Regions from separate parts of the Variovorax sp. Soil_C_33 genome, predicted to be linked through region 2. Evidence: predicted binding sites of a transcription regulator. Region 2 holds the regulator's gene; the other holds the start of a gene.

Region 1 (7,630 bases), on a different contig from region 2:
TCCCTCCATGCAATGGCTGCTCGGATTGGCCTGGCTGCTGCACGCCTGCGCACTGGGCGTCGGGCTGGTCGGCGGCGATCCGCGCTTCGGCTTCGCGCCGGCGCTGTCGGTCACGGCCTGGCTGGTGCTGACGGTCTACGCGATCGAAAGCCGCATGTACCCGCAACTCAAGGTGCGGCGCGTGCTCGCGGCGCTGGGCGCGGCCGCGGTGCTGCTGGCCGTGCTGTTCCCCGGCACGCCGCTGCATGTGTCGGCCTCGCCCTGGTTGCCGCTGCACCTGGCGCTCGGCATCGCCTCGTACGGCCTGTTCGCCGCGGCGGTGGTGCATGCCTGGCTCATGACCCGCGCCGAGAAGCAGATCCGGCTCGCGGCCGAGCCGCAGGGCGGCGTGCCGCTCTTGACCATGGAGCGTCTCACCTTCCGCTTCGTCACCGCCGGCTTCGTGCTGCTGTCGGCCACGCTGCTTGCCGGCCTGCTGTTCAGCGAGACGCTGTACGGCGCCAGCGCGCGCGCCTGGAAATGGGACCACAAGACCGTGTTCTCGGTGCTGGCCTGGCTCAGTTTCGCGGTGCTCCTGATCGGGCGCGCGCGCTTCGGCTGGCGCGGCCGCACGGCCCGGCGTGTGCTCTACGCGGGCTCCGCCCTGCTGCTGCTGGCCTACGTCGGCTCGCGCTTCGTGCTCGAAGTGGTACTGGCGCGCACGACACCATGAAATACCTGCTCGTCCTTGCCGTGGTCTTCGTGGCGATCTGGCTCTGGCGCAAGAATCGGCGCGACGAGATGCGCTCGCGCCCGCCGCCGCCGCGCGCCACGCCGGCCGTCGGGGCCCCGCAGGCCATGGTGCGCTGCGCCCATTGCGGGCTGCACCTGCCGGCAGCGGATGCCATCAGCGGACCCGACGGCGCCGTCTACTGCAGCGCGGCGCACCGACAAGCCGGGTCGGGATGAGCGATTTCGCTGTGCTCTCCACTTCGCGTGGCCGCGCGCAGCGCGCTGCCGTTCGTGAGCTCCCGCGGAACCGGCTTCGCCGGGCCGCTGGGAGCGCCCCCTCGAAGGGGGTGTGCAGCTACGCGAAGCGAGCAAGCCTGGGGGTGGGCTGATGAGCACCTTCCTCTGGTCGCGCGGCGGCGAGCCGGCGACGGACTGGAGCCTGCTCGATCAGTTCGGCCGCGAAAGCTCGGCGCTGCTGCGCCTTTGGCGCGGCTTCATGACCGCGCGCTGCTTCGTCGCCGTCGTGTTGCTGCTGTTGCAGGCGGTGACCTTCGCACTCGGGCAGCCGCTGGAGCCGGCGGCGATCGCGCTGTCCGTCGGCTACCTGACAGCGGCCTTGCTGGCGGCACGCTATGCGCTCTTCCAGTTGCCGGTGCGCGGCTTCGGCGCCGCCTGGCTTTCGACCATCGGCGTCGACCTGATTACCTTCACCACACTGCAATTGCTGCAGATAGGCAGCATCAACTACACACCGCTCTTTGCCTTGCCGGTGCTGATGGGTGCGGTGCTGGGCTCGGGCATGGTGGGCCTGGGCACCACCGCGGCCGTCACGCTGCTGCTGCTGGTGCATGCGGGGTGGTACTGGCTGCAGCAGCCGGGCGACGCATCGCCGCGTTTCGTGCAGGCGGCGCTGACCGGCACCGGCCTGTTCGTGGTGGCCCTGCTGGCGCACGAGCTGGCGCGGCGGCTCACGCGCGAAGAAGCGCTGGCGCAGCGCAATCGAAGCAGCGCCCAGATGCACGCGTTGGTGAACGACCTCGTGATCGAGACCCTCAGTGAAGGCGTGCTCGTGATCGACGAGCGGGGACAGGTGCATGCCGCCAACCCTGCGGCCGACGCGATTCTCGGGCAGGGGCTGGCCGGACTTGCGCTGCCCTTCGCGCTGAGCGCCTATCCGGCCTGGGCCGCGCTGGCCGCGATCGCGCGCCAGACCTTCGCGCGGCGCACGCCGCAATCGAAGGAAATCCCGGTCGCGCAGGCGCAGGGCGCGCCGCGCGAAGTGCGGGTGCGCACGCGGCTCACACCGGCCACCGACCGCCATACCGAAAGCCTGTGCGTGATGTTCCTGCAGGACCTGCGCGAGCTCCAGGCGCGCATCCGCACCGAGAAGCTGGCGGCGATGGGCCGCATGTCCGCGGCCGTCGCGCACGAGATCCGCAATCCGCTGGCCGCCATCACGCAGGCCAGCGCGCTGCTCGGCGAGGACCTGGTCGACCCGGCGCACCGCCAGCTGACGACGATGGTGCAGCAGAACGCGCAGCGCCTCTCGCGCATCGTCGACGAGGTTCTCGATGTCGCGCGGGCCCGCCAACAGCGGGTGTTGCCGCTGGGCGAGCAACTGGCGCTCGATTCGACCGTGCGTACGCTCGCCGAGGAATGGGTGCGGCACTCGCAGCGCCAGGGCGTGCTGTTGGTGCTCGATGCGGCCGGCAGCGTGGTGCGCTTCGACATCGAACACCTGCGGCGCATCCTCGTGAACCTGCTGGACAACGCCGCGCGCTATGCAGGCAATCGCGAAGGCTCGATCCAGGTGACGACGCGCCGGAACGCCGCCGGCCGCGCCAGCCTGCAGGTATGGAGCGATGGCGCGCCGCTCGAACCTGCGGTGCAGCGCCACCTGTTCGAGCCCTTCTTCTCTTCCGAAAGCCGCTCCAGCGGCCTCGGCCTGTTTCTCTGCCGGGAGCTGTGCGAGCGGCACGGCGCGACGATCGGCTACGAGCGCCGCGCCCTTTCCGAAGCGGGTCCGGAGGGCAACGAATTCTTCGTCTCGTTCGCTGCGGGCGAGACCCGGCTGACACAATAGCGCCGTGAGCACCCCCACCTCCCCAGCACCCCGGCCCCCAGCCCAGATCCTGGTTGTCGACGACGAGCCCGACCTGCGCACGCTCTACGAGCTCACGCTCCTGCGCGAGGGCTATCGGGTCGAGGCGGCCGGCAGCGTGTCGGAAGCCCGCGAGCACCTGGACGCCGGCCGCTTCGATGCCGTGATCACCGACATGCGCCTGCCCGACGGGCTCGGCATGGAGATCCTGCAGCGCATCCAGCAGGACCAGCGCAGCGAGCGTTGCGTCGTGATGACGGCCTATGGCTCGGCCGAGAACGCGGTCGAGGCCCTCAAGGCCGGTGCCTTCGACTACCTCACCAAGCCGGTGGACCTCAAGCAGTTCCGCGCCGTCGTAGCCTCTGCCGTGCAGGCCCAGGCCGCACCCGCGCGGCCCGTGCGCCAGGCCGACGACAGCAGCAGCAAGATCGCGGCCACCACCAGCAATATCGGCCTGGCCGCGCTCGAGCGGCTGGTCGGTGCCTCCGAGCCGATGCGCGTTGTCAAGTCGCGCATCGCCAAGGTGGCGCGCGGCATGGCGCCGGTGCTGGTGCGCGGCGAGTCCGGCACCGGCAAGGAACTGGTGGCACGCGCGGTGCATGCCTGCAGCCAGCGCAGCGAGGGCCCTTTCGTCGCCGTCAACTGCGGCGCAATCCCCGAGAACCTGCTCGAGGCCGAGTTCTTCGGTGCGAGAAAAGGCTCCTACACCGGCTCCTCGCAGGACCGCGACGGCTACTTCCAGGCCGCGCGCGGCGGCACGCTGTTCCTCGACGAGATCGGCGACCTGCCGCTTCCGATGCAATCCAAGTTGCTGCGCGCAATCCAGGAGCGCAGCGTGCGTCCCATCGGTTCGACGCAAGAAGACGCGGTCGACGTGCGCATCGTGAGCGCGACCCACAAGGACCTGCACGCCGAGGTGCAGGCCGGCCGCTTCCGCCAGGATCTGTTCTATCGCCTCAACGTGATCGAGATCGCGGTGCCGGCCTTGCGCGAACGCCGCGAGGACCTGCCTGCGCTCTGCGAGGCCCTGCTCGCGCGCATCGCGCGCGACGCCGGCATGCCGGTGCCCGTCCTTTCGCCCGAGGTGCTGCAGAGCCTCGCGGAGCATCCGCTGCACGGCAACGTGCGCGAGCTCGAAAACCTCCTGCATCGCGCCGTGGCGTTGAGCGATGGCGATGTGCTGCATCTCGATTTCGTGAGCAGCAGCAGCATGGCGCTGCCTGTGGCTCCGGCGTCCGCAGTGCCGGAACCACAGGCAGCCGGCACGGCCGCAACAGCTCCCGACGCGAAGCCGGTACCCGCGGTACCGAGCGACCTGCAAAGCTACCTCGACCAGCAGGAGCGCGAGATCCTCGTGCGTGCCCTGCAGGAAAGTGGCTTCAACCGGACCGCGGCCGCGGCGCGGCTCGGCCTGAGCCTCAGGCAGATCCGCTACCGGATCGCGCGCCTGGGCATCACGACGCCCAGCGGCGACGAGGCGAATGGCAACGGCGCCGACGACTGAAGGGAACGCCAGCCTCTGGCAGGCCGGCTGGTACCGCTTTGCCCGGCAACTGCGGTCGCCGAATTTCGGGCCGCGTCCCGAGGGCGCGCAGATCGATCTGATCGTGCTGCATTCGATCAGCCTGCCGCCGGGCAGCTATGGCGGCGACGAGGTCCAGCAGCTTTTCACGAACCAGCTGGACTGGGATGCGCATCCCTACTTCGCAACCATCCGCGGCATCGAGGTCTCGGCCCACTTCTACGTGCGCCGCAGCGGCGAATTGTGGCAGTTCGTGAGCTGCGACGACCGCGCATGGCATGCCGGCCCCTCATCGTGGCGCGGCCGCGCCAACTGCAACGACGACTCGATCGGCATCGAGCTCGAAGGCCTGGAGGGTGAAGCTTTCGAGCCCGCCCAATACGAGACCCTCGCGAGCCTTTGCCCGGCGCTCGCGCAGCGCCATGCGATCGCGTTCATCGCGGGGCATGAACACATCGCACCGGGCCGTAAGGCGGACCCGGGCAGCGGCTTCGACTGGCGCCTGCTGCAGGAGCAATTGGGCTGGGACAGCGCGATGTTCCCCGACGGCGTCGCAGTGCGCTGAAATTTTTCAATCGCGCTGCATCCCGCGATGCGCGGCGGATGCAGCGCAACAACGCCGATCGTGCAACCCCGGCGGTGCAGCAACCATGCGCCTTTCAGGCCCAAAAGCGCTTGCAGAGCCCATGGCCAGCGGGAGGCGCTAAGGTGGGTCAGCAACGGCGCGGCATAGCTCCTCGTCCAGCGGAGCGTCGGTGTGAACTTGTTCCTCGAATCACTGGTAAAACACTATATCTAGTGGGTTGTAGACCCACGAGACCCTAGATATAGTGTGCCCTGCCCCGTGCTTCATGCCGAGCAACCGGCCGCATGCGGCACCGCCGCCCCAACAAGAATTGCCAACCGAGGATCGAATGCAAACAGCTCTAAACACCCCCGCCACCCCTCGCGCCGTACCCTCGACGCCGCAAAAAAATGATGTTGCAGGCGCCCCCGCCGGCAACGCGCTCGCCAACTACCAGATCATTCGCCGCAACGGCGCAGTCGTGCCCTTCGAGCCGAACAAGATCGCGATCGCGATGATGAAAGCCTTTCTCGCGGTGCACGGCACCCAGGGCGCGGCTTCCGCCAGCGTGCGCGAAACGGTCGACAACCTGACCCAGGGCGTGGTGCGCGCGATGGTGCGCTCGCGTCCCGGCGGCGGCACCTTCCACATCGAGGACGTGCAGGACCAGGTCGAACTCGGCCTGATGCGCGGCGGCCACCACGAGATCGCGCGCGCCTACGTGCTGTATCGCGAGCGCCGCGCGCAGGAACGCTCGAAGTCGGGCGAGCAGGACGCGCAGATCGCCGTTTCGACGCTGCACGTGCTGGACCGCGGCGAACGCGTCGCGCTCGACCTCAATGAACTCAAGGGCCTGATCGAATCGGCCTGCGAAGGGCTGGGCGAGAGCATCACGGCCGGCCCGATCGTGGCCGAAACGATGCGCAACCTGTACGACGGCGTGCCGCTCGACGAGGTCTACAAGGCTTCGATCCTGGCGGCCCGCACGCTGATCGAGAAAGACCCGGACTACACCTTCGCCACCGCGCGCCTGCTGCTGCACACGATCTTCAAGGAGATCATCGGCCGCGAGGTGATGCCGGCCGAACGTGCGCAGGCCTACGCCGACTACTTCCCGCAGTTCGTGAAGAAGGGCGTCGACAACGAACTGCTCGACGAAAAACTGCTGCAGTACGACCTGAACCGCCTGGGCGCCGCGCTCAAGCCCCAGCGCGACCTGCAGTTCGACTACCTGGGCCTGCAGACCCTGTACGACCGCTACTTCCTGCACGTGCGCAAGACGCGCATCGAGCTGCCGCAGGCTTTCTTCATGCGCGTGGCGATGGGTCTGGCCCTCAACGAAATCGATCGCGAAGCCCGCGCGATCGAGTTCTACGAAGTGCTGTCGTCCTTCGACTTCATGTCGAGCACGCCGACGCTGTTCAACAGCGGCACGCTGCGCTCGCAGCTCTCGAGCTGCTACCTGACCACGGTGCCCGACGACCTCGACGGTATCTACGAGTCGATCAAGGAAAACGCCCTGCTCTCCAAGTTCGCCGGCGGCCTGGGCAACGACTGGACGCGCGTGCGCGCGCTCGGCAGCCACATCAAGGGCACCAACGGCGAGTCGCAGGGCGTGGTGCCCTTCCTCAAGGTGGTGAACGACACCGCGGTGGCGGTCAACCAGGGCGGCAAGCGCAAGGGCGCGGTCTGCACCTACCTGGAAAGCTGGCACCTCGACATCGAGGAATTCCTCGAGCTGCGCAAGAACACCGGCGACGACCGCCGCCGCACGCACGACATGAACACGGCGAACTGGATTCCCGACCTGTTCATGCGCCGCGTGATGGAAAAGGGCAGCTGGACGCTGTTCTCGCCCTCCAACGTGCCCGACCTGCACGACAAGTTCGGCACCGACTTCGAAACCGCCTACGTCGCCTACGAAGAGAAGGCCGCGCGCGGCGAGATCAAGCCCACCCGCACGGTCCAGGCCACCGACCTCTGGCGCAAGATGCTCACGATGCTGTTCGAGACCGGGCATCCGTGGATCACCTTCAAGGACGCCTGCAACGTGCGCTCGCCCCAGCAGCACGCCGGCGTGGTCCATTCCTCGAACCTGTGCACCGAGATCACGCTCAACACCAGCGACACCGAAACCGCGGTCTGCAACCTCGGCTCGGTCAACCTGCTGCAGCACCTGAAGGACGGCAAGGTCGACCAGGAGAAGCTCCAGCGCACGATCGCGACCGCGATGCGCATGCTGGACAACGTGATCGACATCAACTACTACGCGGTCAAGAAGGCGCGCGACTCGAACCTGCGCCACCGCCCGGTCGGCCTCGGCGTGATGGGCTTCCAGGACGCGCTGTACGAGCTGCGCATTCCCTACGCCTCGCAAGAAGCCGTGCAGTTCGCCGACGAATCCATGGAAGCGATCTGCTACCACGCCTACTGGGCCTCGACCGAGCTGGCGCGCGAGCGCGGCAAGTACTCGAGCTACAAGGGTTCGCTGTGGGACAAGGGCATCCTGCCGCTGGACACGCTCGACCTGCTGGAGAAGGCGCGCGGCGGCTACGTCGACGTCGACCGCTCGTCCACGCTCGACTGGAACGCGCTGCGCCAAAAGATCAAGGCCGACGGCATGCGCAATTCGAACTGCGTCGCCATCGCGCCGACCGCGACCATCTCCAACATCATCGGCGTCGACGCCTCGATCGAGCCGTGCTTCGGCAACCTCTCGGTCAAGTCGAAT
Region 2 (7,630 bases):
GCGGTCTCGGGTGCGCCGCCGACCAGGGCTTCTGCCGAGGCCGGGGCGCCGCCCGAGCGTGCGGCGGGCTTGGCGGTGGTCGTGGTGGTCGTGCCGCCGAGGCTGCGGCGCGTGCTGGGTTCGCCGGCCGGCGCCGCGGCGGCGGTCGCCTGCTCGGGCTTCTTGGTGAGGTCCTGCAGATTGAGGCGTCCGGTCGGGTCGACGATCACGCGGGCGAAAAAGTCGGTCAGCGTGGTTTCGCGCACGTCCACAGCCAGTGGCGCCTTGGGCACCATATCGACCTGCAAGCCACGCAGGCTCAGGGTCTTCCATCTCAGGATCTGATTGCTGCGGGTCGCCGTGCCAGGCGATTGGGTGAGCGTGGTGCTGTTGGCGCGGAAATCGTCCAGCGCTGTATCACCGGCCAGCTTGAGGCTCATGCCGGCGGGTGCCGTCGCAAACTTCACCGTGCCGCGGTAGTTGGCGAAAGCGCGCCGGATGTCGATGTTCAATGCATCGGCGTAGTAGGCCTTGAAGGCATGGGCCGGAACGGCGGCCATCTCCAGCCGGCCCTCGGCCGCCACCGGCTTGAGTGCGACCGAGCCCTTGTAGTCGAAGCGCCCGGCTTCCGCGCGGCCGGCGCCGATGCGCCCAGAGACCTGCAGGGGCGAGGTGGTGGCGGTGTTGGGTGCGATCTTCTGCGCGCTGAGTTTCAGCGCACTGACTTCGAAGGCCACCGGCGTGGCGCCGGCCTTGTCCGAATAAGAGAGCGCTCCGTTGTCGACCGCCACCGTGCCGATGGAGAGCTCCCACGGCTTGGTGTTGGCACCCGGGGCTGCTGCAGCGGGCTTGGGCGGCGCGACCTTGGCGGACGCGCCGTTGCCCTGGCTGTCGCCCGACGGCGTTTTCAGCCAGCGTTCGAACATCCAGCGCCTTTCATGGTCGCGCTCGACGACGATCTTGGGATTCGTCGCGGTGAACGAGGCGATCGCGAGCGTGTGCTTCGTCATGTCGACTTCGGCATCGACCAGCTCGAAGCGCCCGACGCTCGCCAGCGCGGTCTTGGCCTGTGTCAGCGCGAGCCCGTCGGCCGCGACGCGGCGCGCTTTGAACTTGAGATCGGGTTGGGCCCAGGCGACGTCGATCTGGCCGCTGAGCTTGCCGTCGAGCGTGGGCTCCAGGCTCTGCGCGAGATACGGAGCCGCCAGCGACAGCGGCAAGCCCTCGACCTCGGTCTGGACCTTGGCCACCTTGTCGGTCGCCTCGCCGCTGAACTTGAGGGGGGCCCCGCCGACCGAGGTGGAGCCGTTGAAAGGCGCCGGCTTGTCCATCGGCCAAGTCACGGCACTGGCTTCGATGTTGAGTTGCTTGACGTCGATGGCGGCTACCGGCTGGGTGGTCTGGTCGCGCCATCCGATCTCGCCGGAGGAAAGCGCCAGCTTGTCGACCCGAACGCGCCAGCCCGGCTGCCCGGCCGGCTTCGGGACAGGCTCGCCGTTCGCGTTCGGTGCTGCGGCGGGCGCCACCTTTTCGGTCGCGCCGGTGGCCCGGTCGGTCGCCAGCAGGTTGAGCTGCCCGGCCGCATCGCGCGCCACGACCAGCTGCGGCGCCGCCAGCGCCACCTCGCCCAGATGCACCACACGCTCCAGCGGCCGGACATCGGCCAGCGCGACCTTGAGCGAATCGAAGCCGAGCAGATCGCGCCCCTTCGAATCCGCCAGCTTGATGCTGTGCGCCGCGACCGTGCCCGTGAGCTTGAGACCGGCGGTGGCGGCGCGTTCGAAATCGATCTTGAGGTCTGCGTCGAGCTTCCCGGCCCGCAGGGCCACCGGCAGGCCGCCGGGGATGTAGCCCAGGTAGGGCACCAGGTCCAGATCCTTGAAATGCACCTGCGCGTCGGTCTTGCGGTTTTCCGCAAAGGGCGTGGTGAAGGCGGCCGAATCGAATGCGCTGCCGTTCAGGACGAAGGCCAGCTTGGGCTCGGTCTTGATCTCGCGCTGCGAAGGCAGGTTGCTGAGAAAAGGCACCTTGAGCACGAAATCGCGCAGCTCGTGCCTGCGCTTGACGGTCTGGTCGTCGAAATCGACCGCGCCGCCGGTGATAGCGATGTTGTAAATCGCGAAGCGCGGCGGCTCGCTCTTGGGCGCGCCGGGCGCGCTGGCGAGCTTCGCCAGGATGTCGTCGATGTCGTACTTGCCGTCTGCCAGGTGCGTCAGCAGGATGGCCGGCGCATCGACGGCGACAGCGTCGATCACCGGCGCCAGGCGCAGGATCGATTGCAGCTCGGCATCGGCATAGATGCGCGCCACCGCCACCTGGGGCTGGCCGCCGTCGGCCGTGGCGATGCGCAGGTCTTTCAGCGTCAGTTCGAGCGTCCAGGGCTTGAAGTCGATCTTGCCGACCGTGACCTGGCGACCCAGCTTTTCGCTCGCGATCTTCTGGATCTGATTCTTGGCGATCGGCGGCACCGCCAACCAGGCGAGCAGCCAGAAACCGAGCAGCACCAGCAACGCCAGCACTCCCCGTCGCACCCACTTATTTTGTTTCAGCGAAGCTGCATTCATCATCGGGGGCGAGTGTGCCGCAAAAGTGCGAACGCCTTCCCAGAAAGAAGAAAGCCCGGTGGCTCGACGCGAAGTCTGGCCTCCGGGCTCGATGGCGGGCGCAACGCCCATGCCATCTTTTCGCTCGACCGGAAGTTCATTCGTTCCGATCGTGCTGGCAGCAAAAGATTGCCACCGTTGGGCCTCGGCCGCTGAACCGTCCGATTGCTCTTCCGGTTGCTGGACCTTGGTTTAGCGCCTGAAAGCTCAGGCACCCTCAGGGTAGGCGCGCACTCTCCGGATTGCAAATGACTTTTTTTCAATGGACCGAGGTACGGCGATTCGCCTGCTTCTTCAACTCTTATTAGCATAAGAAGCCTAATCATTATTCTTGACCGGGTATTTAGCCCCTCCTAGAATCCGCCCAGTCCTCGCCGCCACTTGGCAGCCGGGACTCCCCCAATATCCGCTGCTGAATTCTTTCGGCTTAATCAGGCGGCCGCGCCCTTCTCCCCCTTCCTTGCGCGGAACCTGATTCGTACCAATCCAAGCGCCGCTGCCTTACGACCATCGCCTTTCTGGCGCTGCGACCCAGGTGCCGCATAGAAAGGAAGAGCGATGAAACAGGCGTTTGAAGCCACGGCCCGCGGGCTGCGGACCTTCGTGTCCGATGTGGCCGACGGTTTTTTCGAGATCACCCACAACGGCTTTGCCTTGGTCGGCCTGGCCATCGTGTTCGCTGCGCTGGCGCTGGCCGCGCGCCCCGACCTGCGCCAGTCCGGCGAGGAACAGCTCATGGGCTGGCTCCAGTCGCGCAAGCCGCCGCCCGAGGCAACCGATCTCGAGCCCACGGCCATCGACCGCACCACAGCGGCGAGCCCGCACGAGCTGCCCAAGCAGCAGGCCGCCGTCGCCTACTGGCTGAGCAAGAAATACCGCGTGGCCGTCGAGCCGCTGAGCGTGCTGGTGGCGGAAGCCTTCGAACTCGGCAAGCGCACCAAGCTCGACCCGACCCTGATCCTGGCGATCATGGCGGTCGAATCCAGCTTCAACCCCTTTGCCCAGAGCCAGGTCGGCGCCCAGGGCCTCATGCAGGTCATGACTCGTGTCCATGGCGAGAAGTACCAAAGCGCGGGCGGCACTCTGACCGCCTTCGACCCGGTGACCAACATGCGCGTGGGCGTCAAGGTGCTGCAGGAATGCATCGCGCGCGCGGGTTCGCTCGAGGGCGGCCTCAAGTTCTACGTCGGCGCCGCCAACCTGCCCGACGATGGCGGTTATGCAAGCAAGGTGCTGGCCGAACATGCGCGCCTGCAGCAGGTGGTCGGCGGACGCACGCCGCCCACCACCACGCCGACGCCGCCGGGCATGCGGGCGCAACCGCTGCCCGTGGTGGCACCCGCCAAGCCGACGGAAGCGAACGAGCAGAGCGTGGCCTTGCTGTCCGATCTGTAGGCCCTTTCGAAGACGGCGGCCATCGTCGTCAGCTACACTCGGCCGGCACGCGACTGGCGATAGGCGCAACCCTTTTCAGGTGCATTGCGCTGACGTGGAACACCACTGGGAAGCGTGCCGCCCGCGGTCTTGAGCAGGCGTTCCGCCGTTCGCCTGGGCAGCCCTTGTTTGGTTGAAGAACAAGGACCATCGTCTTAAAGGACTGCCATGTACAACCGCAATATCCTGGTCGAACAGACCGATCCCGAGATCTGGGCCGCCATCCAGGCCGAGCACGCCCGGCAGGAGCAGCACATCGAGCTGATCGCGAGCGAAAACTATGCGTCGCCGGCCGTAATGGCCGCGCAAGGCACGCAGCTCACCAACAAGTACGCCGAAGGCTACCCGGGCAAGCGCTATTACGGCGGCTGCGAGCATGTCGACGTGGCCGAGCAATTGGCGATCGACCGCGTCAAGCAGCTGTTCGGCGCCGACGCGGCCAACGTGCAGGCGCATTGCGGCGCCTCGGCCAACGAGGCCGTCATGCTGGCCTTCCTGAAGCCGGGCGACACCATCATGGGCATGAGCCTGGCCGAAGGCGGCCACCTGACCCACGGCATGCCGCTGAACATGAGCGGCAAGTGGTTCAACGTCGTGAGCTACGGCCTGAACGACAAGGAAGAGATCGACTACGACGCGATGGAGCGCAAGGCGCACGAACACGCGCCGAAGCTGATCATCGCGGGCGCCTCGGCCTATTCGCTGCGCATCGACTTCGAGCGCTTCGCCAAGGTGGCCAAGGACGTCGGTGCGATCTTCATGGTCGACATCGCCCACTACGCCGGCCTGGTCGCCGCGGGCGTCTACCCGAACCCCGTGCCGCACGCGGACGTGGTGACCTCCACCACCCACAAAAGCTTGCGCGGACCGCGCGGCGGCATCATCCTGATGAAGTCGCAGCACGAGAAGGCGATCAACAGCGCCATCTTCCCGGGCCTGCAGGGCGGGCCCCTGATGCACGTGATCGCGGCCAAGGCGGTGGCCTTCAAGGAAGCGCTCTCGCCCGAGTTCAAGGCCTACCAACAGCAGGTGGTCAAGAACGCGCAGATCGTGGCCGAAACCCTGAGCGCGCGTGGCCTGCGCATCGTGAGCGGCCGCACCGAGAGCCATGTGATGCTGGTCGACCTGCGCGCCAAGGGCATCACCGGCAAGGAAGCCGAGGCCGTGCTGGGCAGCGCTCACATGACGATCAACAAGAACGCGATCCCGAACGATCCGGAAAAGCCGATGGTCACGAGCGGCGTGCGCATCGGCACCCCGGCGCTGACCACGCGCGGCTTCAAGGACGAGGAGGCACGCGCCACTGCGAATTTGATCGCCGACGTGCTGGACAATCCACGCGATGCTGCGACCATCGAGACGGTGCGTGCGAAGGTGCATGCATTGACCAGTCGCTTTCCTGTCTACGGTTGAACTGGAAGTGACCGCATGAAATGCCCGTTCTGCGGTCACCTCGAAACGCAGGTCGTCGAGACCCGCGTGTCGGAAGACGGCGACTTCGTGCGGCGCCGCCGGCAGTGCGGCGACTGCGACAAGCGCTTCACCACCTACGAACGGCCGGACGTCAACTTCCCGGTCGTGGTCAAGAAGGACGGCAGCCGCGCCGACTTCGATCCCAAGAAGGTCCGCGCCTCGATGATGCTGGCGCTGCGCAAGCGGCCGGTGAGCATCGAACAGATCGACCACGCGCTGCTGCGCATCGAGCAGAAGCTGTTGTCCAGCGGGCTGCGTGAGATCGAATCCACCAAGGTGGGCGAGCTGGTGATGCGGGAGCTCAAGCGCATGGACAAGGTGGCGTACGTGCGCTTCGCTTCGGTGTACCGGAGCTTCGAGGACGTGGACGAGTTCCGGCAGCTGCTGCGGGATATCTGATCAGCGCCAGCACCATCGCTGTCGAGATCGACGAAGACCATCCACCCGACCTGCCAGCCCGGGTCTGCGGTGCAAGCCGGCGTGCCGCTGGTCTCGGCATCGGCGCTGCGGCACAGAGTGACAGGAAGCCCCCGCCTGATCGCTTCGGCGCGCGTAGCTGACGGCGCTGACGAAGCTGTTGACGCTGTCGGCGACGCTGTTGCGCTCGATGAGATTGCACATCGAAGGCGCCGCCATCGACATGAGAATGGCTGCAATGGCGATCGTCACCAACATCTCGATCAACGTGAAGCCGGCCTGTCCTAACTTGGGCCCGAATGTTTCCGGCGTTCGCAAGCAAAATAGTCGCTTCATGTCTTCAATCCGCGCGAAGTCTAAGTTCCGAAATGACGTGCAAATGAATCTTTCGACAAACGGATTGAATTGAAGGATCAGCTGAAATTCTCGCCAAATCTGAACTAAATCTGAGATTCAAAGAATTGTTAATTGGCAGTCCCATGAATAGAGATATCCAAGCGATGGCGCAGGCGCTCGAGCTCGCACGGCGGGCGAGCATCGAAACCGAACCGAACCCCCGGGTCGGCTGCGTGCTTCTCGACGAGGAAGGTGCGGTCATCGGCCAAGGCTCCACGCAAACGGTGGGGGGCCCTCACGCGGAAATCATGGCCTTGCGCGACGCCGCCGCCCGCAATTGCCCGGTCAAAGGCGCCACGGCCTATGTGACGCTCGAGCCCTGCTCGCACCATGGCCGCACCGGCCCGTGCTGCGACGCGTTGATCGCGGCCGGCGTCCGAAAAGTCGTGGCATCCATCGCCGATCCCAATCCGCTGGTCGGCGGCCAGGGTTTCGAGCGCCTGCGCGCCGCCGGCGTCGAATTGGAGGTCGGTGCGGGCGCGGATGAATCACGTGAACTCAACCTCGGCTTTTTCAGCCGCATGGTCCGCAAGACCCCCTGGGTCCGGCTCAAGGTCGCGGCTTCGCTCGACGGCAAGACGGCGCTGGCAAACGGCACCAGCCAGTGGATCACTTCGGAAGCCGCGCGCACCGACGGTCACGCCTGGCGTGCACGCGCCAGCGCCGTGATGACCGGTGTCGGCACCGTGCTCGAAGACGACCCACGCCTCGATGTGCGGCTGGTCGCCACGCCGCGGCAGCCGCATCTGGTGGTGATCGACAGCCATTTGCAGACGCCGCCGGAGGCCAGGATCTTCGGCCCGGCCCGGTCCATCTGGATCTACGCCGCCAATCGCAACGAAGCGAGGCAGGCGGCCTTGGAGGCCAAGGGCGCCACAGTCAGCTACTTCGCCAATTCCCAGGGCAAGGTCGATCTCGCCGCCATGCTGCGGGATCTCGCCGCGCGCGAGATCAACGAGCTTCACGTCGAGGCCGGCCACAAGCTCAATGGCTCGCTGATCCGCGAAGAGCTGGTCGACGAATTGCTGGTCTACCTCGCGCCCAAGTTCATCGGCGACGGGCTCGGCATGGCCAGCCAGCCTCATGCAGCCGGCGCCCTGACCGTGCTTGGCGATGCCCTGGCGCTCGAGTTCAAGTCCTTCGAGCAGATCGGCCCGGACCTGCGAATCGTGGCCCGGGTGGCCGGCCGCGACCGGTTTTAGGGTTTGCCCACAGGGCGTCTTCGCATCTCTGCGAAAATGCCGCGATGTTCACCGGAATCATCACCGGCGTGGGGCGCATCGCCGCCGTCCACGACCTCGGCAGCTCTTCATCCCACGGCAAGCGGC

The links. Region 2 encodes NrdR, which represses ribonucleotide reductase genes. Its sites were predicted from a motif close to CACNANATNTNGTG; they were not measured.
Region 1: a site for NrdR is predicted at 5,122-5,135, ahead of AC3A6B_RS14160 (ribonucleoside-diphosphate reductase subunit alpha). Genes of this name have one in related genera too.

The regions. Positions count from the first base shown of each region.
Region 1 is NZ_JBDGJK010000008.1:65,320-72,949, forward strand. Features, by position in the region: gene AC3A6B_RS14135 (cytochrome C assembly family protein) at 1-712, shown strand, start outside; gene AC3A6B_RS14140 (PP0621 family protein) at 709-948, shown strand; gene AC3A6B_RS14145 (two-component system sensor histidine kinase NtrB) at 1,100-2,794, shown strand; gene AC3A6B_RS14150 (sigma-54-dependent transcriptional regulator) at 2,799-4,316, shown strand; gene ampD (1,6-anhydro-N-acetylmuramyl-L-alanine amidase AmpD) at 4,294-4,899, shown strand; gene AC3A6B_RS14160 (ribonucleoside-diphosphate reductase subunit alpha) at 5,249-7,630, shown strand, end outside.
Region 2 is NZ_JBDGJK010000007.1:268,285-275,914, forward strand. Features, by position in the region: gene AC3A6B_RS13680 (DUF748 domain-containing protein) at 1-2,543, opposite strand, end outside; gene AC3A6B_RS13685 (transglycosylase SLT domain-containing protein) at 3,141-3,977, shown strand; ZMP/ZTP riboswitch at 4,017-4,143, shown strand; gene glyA (serine hydroxymethyltransferase) at 4,185-5,429, shown strand; gene nrdR (transcriptional regulator NrdR) at 5,445-5,888, shown strand; partial or broken gene AC3A6B_RS13700 (GspH/FimT family pseudopilin) at 5,930-6,145, opposite strand; partial or broken gene AC3A6B_RS13705 (type II secretion system protein) at 6,150-6,242, opposite strand; gene ribD (bifunctional diaminohydroxyphosphoribosylaminopyrimidine deaminase/5-amino-6-(5-phosphoribosylamino)uracil reductase RibD) at 6,386-7,504, shown strand; gene AC3A6B_RS13715 (riboflavin synthase) at 7,549-7,630, shown strand, end outside.